2 regions of the Paenibacillus kribbensis genome follow, and region 2 is predicted to be linked to the other one. Evidence: riboswitches for the same ligand, from Rfam matches in the RefSeq annotation. Region 2 holds a riboswitch; the other holds the start of a gene.
What was found. Region 2 has a riboswitch for FMN ahead of ribE (riboflavin synthase). Riboswitches for the same ligand answer to the same signal wherever they lie in the genome.
Positions count from the first base shown of each region.

Region 1: linked by a shared signal. The riboswitch ahead of B4V02_RS18820 (DMT family transporter) and the one ahead of ribE (riboflavin synthase) in region 2 are both predicted to bind FMN.

Region 1 covers NZ_CP020028.1:4,214,938-4,225,258, reverse strand. Annotated here, with positions in the region: gene B4V02_RS18830 (carboxylesterase/lipase family protein) at 190-1,671, shown strand; gene B4V02_RS18825 (methyl-accepting chemotaxis protein) at 1,796-3,823, opposite strand; gene B4V02_RS18820 (DMT family transporter) at 4,080-5,027, opposite strand; FMN riboswitch at 5,156-5,300, opposite strand; gene B4V02_RS18815 (ABC transporter permease) at 5,375-6,070, opposite strand; gene B4V02_RS18810 (ABC transporter ATP-binding protein) at 6,063-6,986, opposite strand; gene B4V02_RS18805 (sensor histidine kinase) at 7,088-8,032, opposite strand; gene B4V02_RS18800 (response regulator transcription factor) at 8,034-8,741, opposite strand; gene B4V02_RS18795 (DUF6933 domain-containing protein) at 9,309-9,812, shown strand; gene B4V02_RS18790 (formate--tetrahydrofolate ligase) at 10,037-10,321, shown strand, end outside.
Region 2 covers NZ_CP020028.1:2,279,189-2,289,509, reverse strand. Annotated here, with positions in the region: gene B4V02_RS10315 (spore maturation protein) at 1-320, opposite strand, end outside; gene B4V02_RS10310 (nucleoside recognition domain-containing protein) at 328-1,071, opposite strand; gene B4V02_RS10305 (D-alanyl-D-alanine carboxypeptidase family protein) at 1,084-2,346, opposite strand; gene B4V02_RS10300 (protein-glutamine gamma-glutamyltransferase) at 2,542-3,267, shown strand; gene ytfJ (GerW family sporulation protein) at 3,355-3,846, opposite strand; gene B4V02_RS10290 (DUF2953 domain-containing protein) at 3,932-4,633, opposite strand; gene scpB (SMC-Scp complex subunit ScpB) at 4,768-5,376, opposite strand; gene B4V02_RS10280 (segregation and condensation protein A) at 5,345-6,139, opposite strand; gene ribH (6,7-dimethyl-8-ribityllumazine synthase) at 6,313-6,777, opposite strand; gene ribB (3,4-dihydroxy-2-butanone-4-phosphate synthase) at 6,809-7,492, opposite strand; gene ribE (riboflavin synthase) at 7,554-8,219, opposite strand; FMN riboswitch at 8,547-8,720, opposite strand; gene B4V02_RS10260 (IDEAL domain-containing protein) at 8,789-9,256, opposite strand; gene B4V02_RS10255 (thiamine pyrophosphate-dependent enzyme) at 9,431-10,321, opposite strand, start outside.

The sequences.
Region 1 (10,321 bases), 1.9 Mb from region 2:
TCCTATCCTGTCTACAACATGCCGGAGCGCCAAAAGCGCTTCCGGTGTTTTTTTGTGTTTCACTTAATAGAGGATGGATTGGCTTCACTCGATTTTTGGTTTGTCCCAGTGCACAAGGTATAATAGAACTATGTAACGATTGATATTATGCCGTTTGTGTTGAACATACGAGATAAAGGGGGGTTGATGATGGAAAGTATTACAGTACATACCCGTCTAGGTCAGTTGCGTGGGGAGTCGGGGGACGGATATCATGCATGGAAAGGTGTCCCATATGCCCAGCCTCCTGTTGGAGAACTGCGTTTTCACGCACCTCAGCCTTTGAAGCCTTGGGAGGGTGTGCGGGCTGCGACGAGGTTTGGGCCGATCTGTCCGCAACCTATGCCATCAGCAGACAGTATGACCGGGAATCTGGCAGAACCGCCTGAGCAGTCGGAGGATTGCTTGTACCTGAACGTGTGGACACCGGCTTCAGAGGCTCCTGTGGAGGGACGTCCAGTGATGGTGTGGATTCACGGGGGAGCCTTCGTCACCGGGTCTGGAATCATTCCTTTATATGATGGGGCGCGAATGGCGCAAAAGGGTGATATTGTCGTTGTTACGATCAATTATCGGCTGGGACCGTTCGGATTTTTGCATCTGACTCCACGTGGAGATGGTCTGACTTCTAATGCGGGGCTGCTGGACCAAATTGCCGCACTGGAATGGATCAGGGACCACATCGCTGTCTTTGGCGGTAACCCGGGCGAGGTGACGGTGTTCGGTGAATCGTCGGGTGCGATGAGTATTGCCGCTTTATTGGCGATGCCGGCTGCTGAAGGCTTGTTCCAGCGCGCGATCTTGCAGAGCGGTGCTTCGCAGGTGCTGCCGACTCCGCAGGCAGAGCAAATAGCAGTTGTGTATCTGCAGCAATTGGGTGTGGACACTCAACATCCTGAGCGGTTGTTTACGCTGCCGACGGATGCCCTGATGCTTGCGATGGCGAAGACGCATGGAGTGATTGGACCGGGTATGGCGATGATTTACCAGCCCGTTGTGGACGGTGTGACTTTGCCTAGCGAGCCTCTGACTGCGATTGCGCAAGGATCAGCGAAGCAGGTAAGTGTTCTGATCGGAACAAACTTGCATGAGGGTGACTATTTCATCCGTAAAGAATCCCATCTTATGGACAAAAAGACAGCGTGTCTCGCATTGGAAATGATGACGGGTATGCCGGATATCCCCGAAGTGACAGAACCTTTTCCTGTGACGATTGAGGGTCAGGCGCAAATGCTGACCGATCTAATTTTTTGGCGTCCTGCCTTAGCTCTCGCGGCTGCGCAGTCAGCCTATGCGCCAGTATGGATGTATCGTTTTGACTGGACATTTCAGGGGCATCCAACCTTTAGAAAGGCCGTTCATGGCGCGGAAATTGCGTTTGTTTTCGATAATCTGGAGCTGCTGGACAAGCTCGGATTAGAGATTCAACCGTCGATGCGGACGTTGGCTCAGGAAATGCAGCAGGCATGGGTGACTTTTGCACGTACTGGAAGGCCTGAGCTGCCAGAAAGGGAATGGTCGGCGTATGACAGGGAAAAACGCGCTACGACCATTTTTCATGAGAATATCACTGTGGAGTATGACCCGGAAGGGGATAAACGGCGCCAGTTAATGGGGCAGATGGGTGTATAAGCATGTAACAAATTCATTTAACCCATTTAATTAAAAAGCCCTCGTCGTAATGAGGGACTGACCTTGTTAGTGAGACAGGGGTCAATCCCTCGTATTCGGACGAAGGCTTGTTTTAATGTGGAAGTTAAATTTTAAATCGCTTCACGAGTGCTTGCAAATCCTGTGCCATCCTGGACAGCTCTTGGGACGAAGAAGCGATTTCCTCCATGGCCGCCATCTGCTCCTGTGCGGCAGCGGATGTAGTCTGTGAGCTGTCCGCCGAACTGCGGGACAGGCTTGCCAGATGGGTCACGGTAGCCGAAACCTCTTCCGTGCTGGCCGAGATTTCTTCAGCGGCAGCGGATACGCTTTGAATTTGCTCTACGATATGAGACGTGGAGCGCTCAATATTCGCAAAAGCGCCTTCTGCATCCTGGCTGATGCGCAATCCTTCGCCCACCTGGTTACGAACATTGCCGTTCATCGTAGCAGTAGAGCGTTGAATCAGATCCAGCATCTGCGTAATAATCTGACTGATGGAATCGGCGCTTTCCTTGGATTGCTCCGACAGCTTGCGTACTTCTATAGCGACCACGGCAAATCCACGGCCGGCTTCGCCTGCTCTGGAAGCCTCAATGGATGCATTCAGGGACAACAAGTTCGTTTGCTTGGCAATGGCAGCAATAGCACTATTCATCTGCTTCGCATTGTCAGAGAGCTGTGACAGCTCATCCATCAGGCTAGCCGTTTGACTTACAGCTTCCAGAATACGGTCCATCTGTGCCCGCACATTGCTAATCATTTTGCTGCCTTGAGCAACATCATGCTCGGTATGTCCTGCTGAATCCACGATAGAGCTGGCTGATTCGGCAATGGTGCTGACACCTTTGGCCATTTCTTCAACGGCATTGGCGGTTTGCTCGGATGCCTCGGCGCTGGTGGCCGCATTTTCGGCGGATTCCATGACAGTTTCCGCTACATGCTGTACAGATTCTGTTGTTTGCTCCGTGCTTTCCTTGATCATCAGGGAAGAGGAAGCAAGTCGGGAGGACGTTTGATTGACCTCGGAAACCATCGTATGCAAGGCATGTGTCATCTGGTCAAAATTTTGGGCCAGCTCGCCGAACTCGTCCTTACTGGACAGGTTAACACGTTCGGTCAGATTCCCATCCCGGACGATACGTGTTCCTGCTTGCAGCTTGCGCAGCGGAATCAGGAATGAACGAATCATCAGGAAAATAATGACAGCAGCAACCAGTACGGATATGGCGATAACGATGAGGCTTTGTTTCAAAATCGGTTGGGCAGCATCACTGTAATCCTCCAGATCCGACAGTGCGATAATGCTCCATCCGGTGACAGGGTCCTTGAGTGTAAAGGCCAGCACGTTTCTATTCATAAATTGAATTTGTGATATGGAAGGAGTATCATTTTCAGCGTTTTTCGCTTCGGGAAGTCCCTCAATGGTGTCTGCCGGTTTTTTGCCTGTATTGTTAAAGGCTGCTCCAGCTCCAGACACAATTTTATGATTAGAATCAACAATAAAGAGTCCCCCGCGTTCGCCAATCTTGACAGACTGGAGGCTTTGACTCATTTTGTCCAGATTCAAAGAGAGGGCAATAGCTCCTTGACCGTCCTCCAGCGTTTTTGATAAATTAACCACTAAATTTCCTGTCGTGACGCTGACAGCTGGAACACTGACGGATACTTTGTCCTTTTCCTGCATCGCATTTTTGTACCATTTTCTCTCCCTTGGATCATAATCGGCCTCCTTTTTTTTCGGCGTACGAATATATTGTCCTTTCGCATTGCCGAGGAGCGCAGCATCCAACTCGGGATGAGCCTTGACGATGACATTCAATTTTTTCTGAAGGGCATCTTCGTCGGCAGCAATGGAATCAGATTTGATTTCAGTGGCAAGCACGTCCACATCCTTCATAATAGGCGATACATACTGATTGACATTGCTTCGAATCAGATACAGATTCGTGTACACAGAACCGCTCATTTGCTGACTGAGTTGCGTTGTAGCACCTTGATAAGAAAAGTATCCAATAAGTGCACTTGGAATCAATAAGACAGCCAAAAAAGCTACAATCAATCTTGTTCTCATTAAATAAAACTGTCTGAGAAACCTGGTCCACCATGGAATTGTTTGTTTTGCTTTAGTCATAGTTGTTCTCCTCTGTGTCTGATGATCACTACATTGTTTTATTCGACAAAAAGCAGTGGATTTTATAGATGTAATCTATGGCAAACGAAGAATAGTTGCATGTTTTAGACGTTTTTATTTAAAAATAGTTCAAAAGTAGCATATTATGTATTAATACTTATACATAAAAAACCAAATCGGAGACGCAAAAGCATCATCGCGATTTGGCTTAGGGATTTGACTCAGATAAGTGATGAAATGGATATGAATGAACCTGCTAGTTTTTTTGCTGACGTGAAATCATAAACAGCGTAATCCAGATAAGCATAAAACCAGTCAGTTGTGCCATGGTAACAATTTGCTGGAATGCGATCCAGTTAATCACGACACCGACCATGGGAAAGCTCAATTCCGCCATAGTGGCATAAGACGCTTTGGTTGTGCTCAATCCCTTGTAATACAGGAGCAGGCTGAGAAGACCCGGTAGCAGTGCCTGCAATAACAGATTGATAATCACGGCTGCGCCCGCCCATGTACCAGCAGGCATATTCCATGGCGCATGTTCCACAGAGGTGAGAACAATCAGCATGGGGAGCGCCACCATGAAGCGCAGGGAGGTTACCGTCTCATATTTCATCGAGCGAAGCAAATAACTTCCCATCACAGTCGAGCCGCCCCACAAAACCGCTGCTCCCAGTGCCAGCAGACTGCCGACCTGAATAAAATTACGAGCATGCCCGAAGGGGAGGGACCAGCCGAAGGTAAGAAGATACGTCCCCAACAAAGCGATAACAATAAGAATTCCAAAATTACGCGGCAGCATTTCCTTCAAAATAATGCGTGCCAGAATAATAGCGACCAACGGTTGCAGCTTTTGAAGTAAAAGAACGGCATTCAAATCACCGTTGCTGAGTGCCATGGTGAAAATCACGCTGGCCAAAGCTGAACCGCCCCACGAGACGAACAAAATAGCAAAAACTTGACGGAGCCGTACTGCTTTAAGCTCCTCGCGGTGCTTCCACAGGATCGGTGCCAAAGCAATAAAAAGCAGCACGTGCTCCATCAGTACAATTTGAGCTGAGGTGAATGATTTTAACAAAATAATACGAAACAGCGGGTCAGCACCCCACAAGGCCGCTCCAATCGCGACTAGCCAAAAACCGCTTTTCATGTGAGTGCTGCGCTCAAAACCCTTGGAAGTTAGTACAGTTGATGTTTGACTCATATTCAATTAGCTCCTTGCGAATACAGGACCGGTGGCACAAAAACCCCCGTCCATGGCTAGAGGCCATGCAAGACGGGGGTTGATCAAATAAACTTGCCGCACTCATTCACTTCACGGCATGTTCATGCTTCGATCTTCTTCCATCCGGACTTTACCGTCGGCTTTGGCATCTCACCAAATCAGTCCGTATCCTGTTGCCAGATACAGAGTCGCGGGCTTAGCTCCATGAGCCATACCGCCGGTTGGGAATCACACCCTACCCCGAAGATCCTTATTCCGTTTTTAATTTCTCCTTTAGGATATACCCGTTTTAGAATGAAGTCCAGTGAAAAATGTGTGTACTCATTTTACGAGGTAATATCCTTATACTCAATGCGGCGAATCGCTGCATAGGCGACAAGCATTCCCAGCACAGAAAAGCCAATTTGCACGAGGGCAAAGGAGCTAAGCGTAGGGCCGTTATTATTGGAGAAAAGCAATGCTACAATCAGGATGGAGGTCACAATGGTTGTGGGTACAGAATATTTTCGCATTCCCATATACAGCGGAACCAATCCCATAAAGCTGGCGGCAACGGCATTCATCAGCGTCCGTACTGATTGCTGGCCCAACACAGCAAGCGTAAGCTGATCGGGTACAATAACGACAAATTGATTAAGCAGATGAATGGCAGCCGTAATGACAATTTCCGATATCATAATGGACAGGAACGTAAACAGTAGCACGACCAAGAGTTTGGCGATCATCAGCTTTTTACGGTGGATCGGGTACATGAACAAGATGGTAATTGATTTGGACTTGAATTCGTCTACAATAAAGCGGCACAGCAGAACAGAGGCAAACACGATAAAAGTGGCCCTGACCAAATTGTCCATGAGATCCAGAATCTGAGTGTACTGTGCAAATTCGTGTATACCTTCACTTTGGGTGGTCTGCGCAATGAGGCAGGTAAGCCCAAGAATGCAGACATTGGCGATCAGGGCTGAACGGATATATCCTGCCAGATGGAATTTTTTCAATTCTAGCTGCATCAATTTAAGCATGGAGATCACCTCCATTTAGCAGACGCAAAAAGTAGTCTTCCAGCGTACTGTTTTTCTGATGAATGGAATCCACCTCTACATCATTGATAATGAGGGTTTTTGTAATTTGCTTTTGCGGTACACTTGTATCGTAAATACGTACACATTGCTCGTTCAGTACCCGAATATTATTCAGATTCAGATGATGCGAGAGGACGTAGACTGCCTTTTTGCAATCATTGGTTGAAAATTCGATGTACTCGGTATTGGTTTCCCGCACCTGTTCCATTGACACTTCCTCAATCAGCCGCCCGTGATTAATGACGCCCACCGTATCCGCAATCTGCTCAATTTCCGCTAAAATATGACTGGACACAAGCAGGGTCATCCCGTATTCCTTGCACAGCATGTGGAATAACTGGCGGATTTCCTTGATTCCTACCGGGTCCAGACCATTAATCGGTTCATCTAAAATCAGCAGCTCCGGCTTGGTCGCGATGGCTCGGGCGATCCCGAGACGCTGCTTCATCCCCAAGGAAAAGTCCTTTACCGGCTTGTCACCCGCGTTGCGCAAGTTCACTAGCTCCAGAGCATCCCGAACAGCCTGCTTGTTATAATAGCCCATGTATTCACAGTGCAGCTCTAGATTTTGCTGGGCTGTCAGCCTGTCATAAAAAATCGGATATTCAATAATCGAACCCATCCGTCCGAGCAGATGGTACGATTTTGGCGTCAATTTTTCACCGAACAATTCAATCTCACCTGTTGTCGGCTTGAGCAGGTTGGTAATCATTTTCATGATCGTTGTTTTGCCCGCTCCATTGGGACCGAGAAAGCCATAGGTTTCCCCCTTTCGGACATTCATACTGACCCCTGCTACAATTTCATTGCCCTTCAGGGCTTTGGTCAGCTGATGTGTACGTAATATGTAAGTCATGGGTGTTCTCCCTTCGTATACTGTTGATGATTCAAGAATAAAGGGTGAAATATTCATTTTTCTTTCGTGATTCTTACAAATTTATTAAGTTCAATGAATAGTTAATAGTTGATTTTCTTCAAGGTAAAAGAGAAGACTGTCTGGTCATAAGGCTTGCTGGTCAATTGAATCTCTCCGTTCATCGTCTCGACCAGTCGTTTGGCAATCGTAAGACCCAGTCCGCTGCCTTGTACCGCCTTATTGCGTGAGTCCTCCAGTGTGTACATACGCTCAAAAACCTTGTCCTGCTCCGGCTCTTGTATGCCTTTCCCACGATCCCATACTTCTATACGCACGGTGTCCTGCTGTTCCGATAGACTCAGTCCCAGCGTCTGGCCGTCCGCCCCGTAGCGAATTGCATTAGAAATCAGATTGTTCAGTACCCGTGCAATGGCTCCTTCGTTTCCCAAGGCATGAACGGGATGCTCCGGGATATCAATATGCACTGCAAACCCCTGTGCGGTCAGCAGATCATAAAACTCCAAAATGCTGCGTCTGCACAGCTCTCCCACCTCCAGCCGTGTTAGTGGAATGTCCGTATCATTGGCCTCCAGCTTCGCCAAGCTAAAAAAACTGCCGATCAGCTCAATCGCTTCGTTTGTTTTTTGACGAATTTTGGATAGCAGCTTTGTACGTTCTTCCGGCAAAATATTCGGATCACCATCCAGCATTTCGGCATATCCAAGCACCACCGTAAGCGGGGTCTTGAGATCGTGCGAAATATTTGAAATCATTTTGCGCATGGCGATTTGGCTTCGGTTGTAATCCACCGACACCCTGAGATTCAGGTCCAGCAGACGGTTGATTTCTGTCATGAGTCGTTGCAGCTCAGCATCACCTGTGACATATAGCAGCTTTTCCGCATGGTTCACCGTCACAATCCGCTCTAGTAGGGTTCGGACATCCTGAATACTGCGCTTGTAGGCCATACGCTCCCGCCAAAGCCATAAAATAACGACGGTTAGGATGATGACGACAATCCATCCCGACATGTTCTCGATGTTCATATCAGCCGTTCTCCCATTTGTAGCCGATCCCCCAAAGCGTCTTAATATGGACAGGGTGGGAGGGATCTTCTTCGATTTTCTCACGCAGACGGCGAATATGGACGTTAATCACGTTCTCGTCGCCCATATAATCCTCTTTCCAGATAAATCCGTATAATTGCGCTTTCGTAAATACCCGGTTCGGATTGGTTACAAACAGCTTGAGAATATCGGATTCTTTGGCGGTTAGCTGAATTTCATTTTCATTGCGAATGACGGTAAAATGATCCAAATCAATATGCAGCTTGCCATAGGTCAAAACTGGTGCTTTCGGTTGTTCCTCCTGCTGTTGCTGACGGGCATATGTAGTGGATCTGCGGATCGCAGACTGAATACGTGCGGTCATTTCCACCATCGAAAAAGGCTTGGCGACATAATCGTCCGCACCAAACCCCAGTCCAAGCGCTTTATCCACGTCGGTATCCTTGGCAGACATAATCAGGATCGGCACCGCGCTGCTGGTTCGGATTCGGCGGATCACTTCCATGCCATCCACCTTCGGCATCATCAAATCCACCAGAACCAGATCGTAGGTGTGACGTTCAAAGGCAGCAAGCCCTTCTTCCCCGTCATAGGCGGTGGTTAGTTTGTAGCCTTCTTTGCTGAGCGCCTTGTGCAGCATTTCGGCGATGGATAGATCGTCTTCAATGAGTAAAATATGCTGTGACATAGGTGTCGAACACCCCTAATGTTTGGATTAAGCTCGTATGACGAACTGTATCTGAATTATATAGAGCAGTGAAGGGGATTTCCATAAAAAATATCAATGAATTTGAGTTGGAGAATTTTCGAAGGAGGTTTAAAGGGCCGTTTTTTTATATGACAGGTGAGAAGTTGACCGAGGTTGGGGAAAAATTGCGAAACCCTTGTGGCTGTAGTAAAATAAGCACATTGTGATTTTGAAAAGCTTGATTCTACTAGCCTTTAACCACAACATGGTGATGTATTGAAATAATGAAAAGAGTGAGGACAATGACGCCACCTCCATTCTTTAACCACAACATGAGATGTACCTAAATATTTTTATCTGCAAGCGCTGAAGTAGATTTTTTACTCCCCCTAACACAAGATGTAATCAACTTAATATCAGCATACTTTCCCCTATATTATACTGAAAGAGTTTACAATCTAATCTTAGGAATAAGGTGTTATGATACCTGGGACATGCTTTATGCAAAAGATCAAGCATGTCGAATCATGAGCTGCGGTACAGGACCGTCAATAAAGGAGAGCAATGATGTTTGTTATACGGGGAACACAAAAACTGCTGAAGGAATGGGATACCGAGCCACTTCACGTTGATATTTATCCGCCTTTAAATAGTTGGCATGCCAGCTTGTTTTTACTGAATCGGAGAAAAAATATTGTGTTTATGCATGATGCAACCCGCTTTAGCATTACGCTGTTTGGCATTAAAAAATCGCAGTACAAAAATCTGCCGACTCTTTTTATTCAAGCCTTGAAGGAATTCATGATCAGCGAAGGCTTTGATGAGCAGATCGTAGAGGCATACACACAGGAAGGCGAGCAGATGCTGGCTACGACGACAAACAGCCATAGTGTGATGAGAACCTTGGAAGAGCTTATTTTTGTCATGAAGGAATTGGATATGGAGCATGGGTGCGAGCTGGAAAAAAACCAATGCAACAACCGGATTGTGTTTAAAACGGTTCAATACCAGTATCCTGTTGATACTTTTAAAGAAGCATTAGAAAAGCATTATAACCTGGAACGTGTTTGAGCGAATTGCTATCTTGGTCAAAAAATAGGCTATCCTGATTTCTAAACAAAAGAGTATCCACCAAGTCCATGCGGGCGGGGATGCTCTTTTTTATCAGTTCATATGATGATAACGCTTGCGATGAAATGAATCATAGCGCAATAAACGGCACACTTTGGTAGAATAAAACATAAAGTATTTGACAGCATAGATCTGACTTAAAAACGGGGGGTACATAACGAGCAATGAAGAGGATTATTGATGTAGCCAAGGAAGCAGGAATTGAAGAAGAGCATTTGGAGACGTATGGAAAATATAAAGCGAAGCTAAATCCGTCCCTGTGGGAGCAGTTGAAGGAACGCCCGAATGGAAAGCTGGTGCTGGTTACGGCGATGAATCCGACTCCAGCGGGAGAAGGAAAAACGCTAACAACCATCGGGCTGTCACAGGCGCTAAATACGTTGGGGCACAAAACCGTTGCTGCGCTGCGTGAGCCGTCTCTTGGACCTTGTTTTGGTATGAAAGGAGGA
Region 2 (10,321 bases):
GTGAACGCAAGCGAACCGGTGCCCGTCAATGGACGGAGCAGCCCTAAAGGCAGCACCTCACCGGGGACACCCCAGCTTTTAATCCATGGTGTAACCCAGGATATCATATAATCCAAGGCACCAGAAGCTCGAAAAATGCTGATCGCTACCATCATGCCTACGAGATGAGGAATGATGTTGATCGCGGTGGAGAAGCCGTCCTTGGCTCCATCCACAAAGGAATCGTAGACGGGCACTTTCTTGGCATATGCATATAAAGGAATAAAAGCGAGAATCGCCGGAATGGCCCAAGTCGATATGAGGTTAATAAAATTGAGCATGCCTCCCTCACCCTTTCCAAGTGGTATCCCTGCTCTGGACAGCGGTGATTCCCGTCCGTCGAGCTGCAGGTGAAGATACAGGCGGCGCTGTCGAAGAGGACGCAGGGGTTGCCGTGGTTTGAGGAGGCTGTGGCGTCAATGCGGTCTGAGACGGCGGATTCGCTGGGGGGCGGCGCAGTTCTCGACTACGGTACCACCGATCTGCCACTATCGCAGCAAAGGTCGCTATCGCAGTTGCCACCAGTGTCGTGCCGACGATTTCTGCCGGATGTGCAGAATGATAATTAAGCCGAATCGCAATCAACGTTGTGGGTATCAGCGTAATGCTGGCCGTATTTAACGCCAGCAACGTACACATGGCAGGAGTAGCGGTCTGCTTATCCGGGTTGAGCGTTTGCAGCTCCTGCATCGCCTTGATGCCCATTGGAGTTGCTGCATTGCCCAGGCCCAGCAGATTAGCGCTCATATTGGACAAAATATAGCCCATAGCCGGATGATTGCGCGGAACATCCGGGAACAAAAAGGCAACGATGGGAGCAAGCAGCTTGGATATTTTTTGCAAGAGCCCGCCGTCTTCGGCCAGCCTCATCATGCCCATCCAGAACACAAGCACGCTGATCAGTCCAAAGCACACTGTAACACCTGTGGCTGCCCCGTCAAAAGCCGCCTTGGTCACTACCTCAATATTTCCCTGTGCAGCAGCAAATGCAAATCCGATACAAATCAAAGCCACCCATATGAGATGAATCACGATTGATCCCTCCTATACTCCAAACAGATTTCTGATAATCACACTCCATCCGCTTGTCCAGCTGCGTTGCTGAGTGCTGCTTACAGGAGCTTGATCAGTTGGAACCTCCTGTCCTGGCTGTATCGTTCTTGGGGTGGGCAGCTTACTGCCTTTTGCATACACAGGAACGGAACCGATCAGTTTGCCTTCCAGCAGAAACTCGACACGTCCTCGTAAACCGAAGGATACGTCCGATCTGCCAGCAGAGCGGGACTTTTTATACAGCACTAATCTTTTGTGCAGTTGGCTCTTCTCACCGTCGTTCAGAGGATAAGCAAAGCTCGAACCCGTCAATAGCGGATAGCCTTTAATGGGTTGTTGCTTGTCCGTAATCGGAATGAGTGGATAATATTGAAACCCGTAATCCAGCATATGTGCATGGTCATTCCAATCATCCCCGTCATTCAAAGTAACGGCAGCAAGCTGGCGACCGTCGCGCGTGGCCGAACTGACCAGACAACGGAAGGCTTTTTTGGTATAGCCAGTTTTCACACCATCTGCCCCTTCATAGAGCCTCAGCATCTTGTTCTTGTTACGCCACGAGTAATCCCAGGGATCGTTGGGATTCGGTGCTTTTTTCAGTTCTGTCTTAACGATATGTGCAAAAGTTGGATTATGCAGCGCATAAGCGGTTAGCCGGGCCATATCGTTCGCTGAGGAATAATGCCCTTCGGTATCCAGTCCATGAGGATTAGCAAAATGCGTATGACTTAGCCCAAGCTGAACCGCCTTTTCATTCATCAAATGAACGAATCCCTCTTCTGTCCCACCCACATGCTCGGCAATGGCAGAAGCAGCATCATTTCCGGAACGCAGCATCAGACCATACAGCATGTTTTCCAGCGTCATTTGTTCACCCATTCGCAGAAAAAGTGAGGAACCTTCTTTGGCATAAGCCGTCGGACTAACCTTTACCTGATCCTGCAAGCGTCCATGCTCAATAGCTACAATAGCAGTCATAATTTTGGTCAGGCTGGCAATACGCAGCTCCCGATCACCCTCGGCAGCATATATGATTCTTCCTGATGCGACATCAATTAAAGAGGAGGCCTGCGCATGGGTTTTTAATGCAGGTGGGGATACCTCTGTCTTCATCGCTCCCCGAACAGGCTGTGGACTCAGCAATGCGAGCGGCAATGACACAATAAGCAGCAGTGCCAGCGGCAAAACAAAGGCGCGTCCATTAGACGAAAGCTGGTTTTGGCCCGCGTGGATGTGTTGCTTCTTTTTAAACATTTGGATTCCTCCGGTTTTGAGCAAGTCTTGTACCATTCTATGTCCAAGCTGTTCAAAGTATGTCCACCTTTATAACAGAAAATTCCTCTACAAGATATGCCCGGTCAGGCAATTTACACTCCTGATCACATATATATAGTTGAGGATTTGCAAGATCCTGAGTAGCTAAATATTTAATTTGGATGGGGGTACAGCATGCAGCGCCTACAGTTTGAACCGATTTTGAGATCCCGGATTGTAGAGTCCGCAGAGGCATTACAACGAAGCGGCGTATCCTTTGCCACGTTTGCAACCGCGCGTCGCAATCCGCAGTTTTGGGATTTGACGGCAAAAGGTGGATTTCAGCTCAAAGCAGGTGTTACTCCGGCGCAGGGGATCAGGGATATCTTTATACATGGTGATCAATATGCCTTTGAATGTGCAACTGCTATGGTGATTGTTCTGTACAAAGCAGTGCTGGATTCCATTCTGGAAAGTGAATTTAACCGGATTTTTGCAGATATGCTGTTGTATGATTGGCACTATGACAGTGACCTCAAGCTCATACAGGAGCAAGGAAGTCATAAAGCGTCTCCCGGCGACATCCTGTATTTCAATAATCCGGATGTGTCACCCGAAACATTGGAGTGGAAAGGAGAAAATGTCGTTAAGATGAAGGAGGAGGACTCGTTTTATGGACATGGGATCGGCATCTTGCCAGCAAAAGGCATTATTGATTCCCTCAATCAGCATCGCAAGCCGGGGGCTACCATATCTGCTTATTTAACGGATGAGGTGATTTATCCGGACTTCGCTTATTTATCCCAGTTTGCTCCCGAAGAGAACCGTGAAGTTGAACGATCGCTGCATACTTCTTATCAACAGGAACATGGTCAACGTGTACATGCAGTCATTGGTGGAAGGCAGTATATTCGCAGATAAAAGCAAATGCAAGCAAAAGGAAGGTATTCCTTAGCCCATGTATGGCTTTGGAATACCCTCCTGAAGTAACATTTTAGTTCATGACCTTTACAAGTAAGCCGGGCCAGATTGGCTGGGATCTGTAGTGACATTTACAGGTACCTGTGGAGGTGGAGTCTGCATGCCGCCGCCTACATTTTGGAAGATAGACTGAACCTTATCAATCAGGTAGGGGGTGGAGTCGATTAATTTCTCAATCAGATGTGTTTGATTGTCCAAAGGAACGATTTGCGCCCCCTGTTTGCCAACAACCAGAAAAGCAATCGGTTGAATAGATACACCGCCACCGCTACCGCCACCAAACGGATGCCCTTCCTTCCCGCTATGATTACCCGCTGCCGAGGAAGTATGATGTTCTTCTTCATCAACATTAAAATCACTTCCCCCGGCTGCGAAACCAAACCCCACCTTACTGATTGGCAAAATAACAGAACCATCGGGTGTTTCCACCGCTTCTCCCACAATCGTATTTACGTCTACCATGGCTTTGATGTTTTCCATCGCGGTTTGCATGAGCCCTTGAATCGGGTGATCTGACATGATTATTCCTCCTCTGCTTATTTTCAAGCGTAGACTGCCTTTTCTTTCGCTATTGTGCACAGAGCACCTAGAAAATATGTATCGCTCATCCCTCATGCCGGATAGGCTTCTTGGACAAAACCCGTTTCCAAGCTTCCGGTCCACCCGGAACGCGCCATATCCGATAAGCTAAAATGAGCATGGAAAAAAATAAATATCCGAGCGACACATTTCCTTCACAGGTCAAAGTGGTGGTAAAATGCAAACGATTGGCCCAGTAGGGTACAACAAACAGCTTGGGCGTGCAGTTCATATGTACAAAGCTGGAAGCAAAACCGATCAGCGTCGTTTTCAGGCCCCATAGAATACCGGTTGAGGTAGCTGTATAGGCTGCGTCAGCAAGACTGATATTGGTGGACCATTCCATTTTGGTCATCGTCACATGGGCTAACGTATGCCGTAGCCAGCGGCTTAAGGCTTTCGTTCCTTTGAGCAAAACTCGTACATCGTGTATAAAATGCTTAATTTTTTCTGCATTAATATTTCCACTATCCACGGAAGCATCGGTTTTATGTATGTTTTTGTTGCGGTCAAGCCGATAGAGAAGCCCTTTTTGCAGATTGGCTATCAGAATAGCAGGAATATCATAATTGATTTTGATCAACCCGTACAGAAATCTGATCTCCAGATGCGCCCGATCATCACTGTCATGCTTGGCAATATCAAGCTTCCAGCGGATACGAGAGAACAAAACAGCCAGCACAAGTAATATGATAACAATGATGGCGATACCGATCCATTTCCACACTGACGAGTCCTCCCAACCTTTTTCTATGGATATACCATGGCAAAAATAGTATGGGTTCTTCACAGGAAAATCATGCATCCTAAAATAGCAAACAGCCAATCCCTCTCTGCAGGAACTGGCTGTTTCTTTTCTTATCAGGCTTCAAGATCCGGATCGTTTGCAGCAGGCTGGCTGCTCTCCAGACGCTCGAACAATAATTGTGTCTCCTCCTCCAGATTGTCCGAATCCTCGAACATCTCCGGTTGCGGTAGATCCGCGAGAGAGCCCAGACCGAAATAATCCAGAAATGATTTCGTCGTTCCGTACAATATCGGCCGTCCAATGGCCTCTGCACGACCTTTTTCCTCAATAAGCTCCTTGTTGACCAGTGTATGTATGGCCCGCTCGGATTTGACGCCCCGAATATCTTCGATTTCGATTCTTGTAATGGGCTGGCGATACGCAACAATGGCCAGTGTTTCCAAAGCCGCTTGAGACAGTGAGGCACGTGCCGGAGAATAAGCGAGCTTTTCAAAATAGGATGCATGCTCAGGTAATGTTGCAAGTTGATAATTCCCGGCAAGACGGACAAGTTGCAGACCTCTTCCTCCCTGCTCCATATCCTGTTTCATATCTTCCAGGCTTTTTTCAACCAGTTCTTGCTGCTGCTCTACAATGTCGGCGATCTGCTTGGCGGACAATCCTTCCTCTCCCGCGAGAAACAACAGTCCCTCAATAATTGATTTCAGCTTCAGATAATCCATTAACCCGTAAATCCCCTCTCCACTCCATTACAATATCATCAAAAATCTTCTCCTGATAACAGAAAATTTGCTTCATTTTCATCAGTTCGAGAATCGCCAAAAAGGTGACTACCACTTCATGCCGATACATATCCTCATGCATCAGCTTGGAGAACAGAAACCGCCCTCCTGCCCCCAATCCCTCTAACACCCCGACAACCTGCCGGATACGGTCCTTGACTGAAATTTCATCCCGGTGGACACGAGTTACCGTCGTACGTCGTTCTGCTTTACGCAATGCACGCTGAAAGGCCGCGACCAAATCGCTCGTATGTAGCCCGTGCACCGGATTTACGGGTTCGGTGGGCAGGAACGCACTCAGATCTTCCGGCTCTTTGCCATAAATCAGACTCCGTTCCCACTCACGTTCACTCAGATGACGAGCAATCCCTTTATATTTACGATACTCCACCAGCTTGCGAACCAGTTCTTCGCGCGGATCATAATCCTCTTCTTCATAATAATCCATATCGTCATATTCCATCACAGGTGGTTTGGGAAGCAGCAATTTACTCTTAATCGATAAGAGCGTCGCCGCCATCACCAGAAACTCGCTCGTAATGTCCAGTTCCAGCTCCTGCATACTGTGCAAAAAAGCCATATACTGATCCGTAATATCACTAATCGGGATATCCTGAATGTCGATCTCGGCTTTATCAATCAGATGCAATAGCAGATCCAGCGGACCTTCGAATGTTTCCAGCTTGTAATTTACGACTGTCAATGTGCTTCCCCCTGCCTTACTCCAATCATCATTCAACAATACCTTTCCCCATAGCACGTATGCTCGACGTTATCAATCCCTCTTTCTGTAGTATATACGTCATTGCCTTGCTTAACAATCCAATCCCTTGTTCGCTTTGCAATTACGCTTTCCTTATCTAGTTGCTTATATCATTAAAATTGCTTGCCCAGGTTCGCCATTTCAATCGCCGCCAGCGCAGAATCCCAACCCTTATTACCAGCCTTCGTGCCTGCACGCTCAATAGCCTGCTCAATATTTTCTGTAGTCACGACACCAAAAATAACGGGTACGCCCGTTTTCAGATTGATTGCCGCCACTCCCTTTGCCACTTCGTTGCAGACAATGTCATAATGCGAAGTAGAACCACGGATCACCGTCCCCAGCGTAATAACAGCATCATATTTGCCGCTTGCAGCCATTTTTTGCGCAATCAGTGAAATTTCAAAAGCACCAGGAACCCAGGCCACATCAATTTCATCTTCCTGTACACCGTGTCGTTGAAGTGCGTCAATTGCACCGCTTAACAGCTTGCTTGTAATAAACTCATTGAATCTTCCTACCACAATACCATATTTTAAACCATCCGATACAAGATTACCTTCCAGAAAACGTGCCATGCTTATCAACCTCTCTTTTTTTAAATGATTTTTACAATGACAAACGACGACGATAGTCAATTAAATCCTGAATACTGATCAGCTTCAGCTGATGATGCTTGGCGAACACGGCCAAATCAGGCAGTCGGGCCATGGTGCCGTCTTCCTTTATAATTTCGCAAATGACTCCGGCGGGCTTGAAGCCGCTGAGTCGGGCCAGATCGACTGCCGCTTCCGTATGACCTGCACGCTGCAAAACACCGCCATCGCGGGCAATCAGCGGAAACATGTGGCCAGGCTTGCGAAAATCGCCTCCTACGACTGTATCGTCAGCCAAGGCGCGTACAGTCAAGGAACGCTCGGCTGCCGAAATACCTGTTATTGTCTCCATATGATCAACCGACACGGTAAAGGCTGTGCCGTGGAAATCTGTATTCTGCTCCACCATTGGCTGCAGCTCCAATGCCTCGGCTCTTTGTTGTGTTATCGGCACACAAACCAATCCACGACCTTCAGTGATCATGAAATTAATGACCTCCGGAGTTGCCTTTTCAGCCAACGCAACAAAATCACCTTCATTTTCGCGCTGTTCATCATCCACGACGATAACGACTTTACCGTTCTTCAAATCCTCCAGCGCTTCTTCGATGGAATCCAGACGAATCTCTTCGTCCAGTTCCCCCTCGTCATGCTCCATTACGTCAGCCGCTGCACTTGTTTGACTCCCTCGATCCATAGTGCTGTCCTCCTTAGTTTTTGTGGCATAAGTACTCCTCTGGCAGATTTACCATTCCAGATCAGGCAAAGCCGTGCTTCGCCAGATAGTCCAGACTTATAGGAGCTTTTTCTGCTCCCTCCGTCGCCGCTGAGCCTCTGTAATTCAAAAGCTGTTCCACATACTTGCCCAGTATGTCGCATTCAATATTGACGGTGTCTCCCTCACGTTTGGCTTGTAAGGCTGTCTCGGATAAGGTATGGGGGATAATGGATACGGCAAAGGTATCTCCCGTACGCTGCGCGACTGTGAGGCTGATGCCATCCAGTGTGATCGAACCTTTGAGAAGAATATATTTGAATAATGCTTGATTAGAAGGTGCAACTTCGAACACAACCGCATTCTGGTCTGAAGTCACCCGGCGAATCGTGCCTGTTCCGTCTACATGCCCCTGCACAATATGACCTCCGAACCTTCCACTTGCTGCCATCGCCCGCTCCAGATTGACCCGGCTACCGGATTTGAGTTCTTTCAGATTGCTGCTGCGAAAGGTTTCCGGCATGACATCAACCTTAAAATCCTTAACACCGATCTGTATGGCCGTCAGACAAACACCATTCACGGAAACACTGTCTCCTATTTTCAAATCGTCCAAAACGACGGAGCCTTCAATACCTAGAACCATCGCTTCTCCGCTTTTGGAAATCGTTTGAATGCGCCCCACTTCCTCGACCAACCCGGTAAACATGCCCTCACTCCTTTCCATCTCGTTTCAGTTTATCCCTAATTCATCTGTCGTAAGCGCAAAAAAACCCCAGTACGGAATCTATCCGTCATGGGGGTGATGAGAGTCAAATCTACAGTATACAAGCGCAATCCATATGCATGTTGAAATCTCACGAATAATACGTATGCCAATAAAAAGCATGAGTATGATACAACCTAATTCGCTAGAAGACCTACGGAAAAGAAAGCTAAAAAGCAGTCTCCCCGATGCCGCCCTACAACGAAATAAGCCGTACGTACATTTACGTATGCTAATAATCGGCACATGTCACGTCATGCACATGCGCTCCGTATCCTTCTCCCATCCAGACTATACTGTCGGTCCCGGAATTGCACCAGGTCCACCTTCTGCTGATCGTTCAGCATCCGGGTCACGGACTAAGCCGTGCTGTGATCACAAAAAGCGATCCACAAGCACGTCATCACCGCCGGTGGGGAATTTCGCCCCGCCCCGAAGGATCTTGCTCTTATTCAATTGAATTAACAGTAAACTTGTTACGTATATTAGCACCAACTTCTAAAAAAAGCAAGTTATCGGATAGACGCTCCTGCTTTTGTTTTAACATATTGGCTGGAGAGTTCTTCAAACCAGGTTTTATCATTCATATGAAGCGCCAGATCAATCAGATCAGCCAGTTCTTCCAAGCCGAGCTGTGTAGCATGGTCAAAGGTAATAACCGCTGAAGCTGTGGGTCCGTGGCTTCCTTCAGAACTTGCGTCATAATCCAGCCGTACTTCAACGTGTCCATCAATAAATTCACATTTTAGAAAATAAATAATTTCACACATTAATATCGGGCGCACCTGTGTTTCCAACACGCAATCCATCACCTTGGCGGAATAATGTTGATTCGTCAGCGTAAATTTATGCTCCGTCCCCGCCAGTGATGCCCGTCCAAAATCATCTGTAAATTTCAGCTCCACGGGCTTGATGTTCATGACCTTAGGGATTTGCTTTTTTATAATTTCGATTATTTCAACTGTATTCAGTTTAATCATACCTGCACCTCATTGCATCTAAAAATTCAGAAGAAGACTGTTATTTAATCAATTTCATATAGGCCTCCACTCCTATATCGGAAATCATTACCTGTTTTTTTATGCTTCATCCCATAAACGACAAAAAAGATTCTTCACGCAGCAAGCGCAAAGAATCTTTTTGGAAAAACCGAATTATAGCTCCGAAATTTCATGTTTCTTTTTCAGAATGGTCCAGCGGCGTTCAATTTCCTGCTCAAAGGTGGCCAACGTCGCTTCCTCCTTAAGCAGATGCTTCGTTTTCCCCATTAATTTCAACCATTCAGCGGCTGGAATCCGTTTCCCCTTGTCTTCCGGGTTGTACGTAATCGTCGTATTGCCCTGCTCAATTTCGTACAATGGGAAGAAGCAAGACTCAACAGCAGCCTCCACAATGCTGGTGCCCAGCCGATCTTCCGACTTCCAGTTCAATGGGCAGGCACACAGGATTTTGCCATAGGCCGTTCCCACGTTGTTCGCATACCATTGCGCTTTGGCCGCTTTACGCAGCATATCCTGCGGATGGCTTTCAGCAGCTGTGAAGGCATACGGAATGTTACAGGCGGCCATGATTTGCACGGTGTCCTTGTGATGCCCTTGCTTCCCTTTTTGCATCTTCCCTACACCCGACGTACTGGTCATATGACCGAGAGGAGTGGAATACGATTGCTGCGAGCCTGTGTTCATGTATCCCTCGTTATCATATTCCAGCATGATCAGCTTATGATTGCGCAGAGCCGCACCAATCGCAGAACCCATCCCAATATCCATACCACCGTCGCCGCTGATCATAATAAAGGTTGGATCATCCGACATCTCAATCTCATTACGACGCTTCATTTCCAAGTAAGCTTCCAGTGCTCCCGAAAGTGTAGCTGCCCCGTTTTGAAAAAGATTATGGATCATCGGTTGCTTGTGTGATGTATATGGATAACCCGTTGTCACCACATAGACGCAGCCTGTCTGAAACAATACGACAATATCGCCTTCAATCCCTTTGAAAAACAGCTCAAGCGCAGATAGTGCTCCGCAGCCCGGACAAGCTCC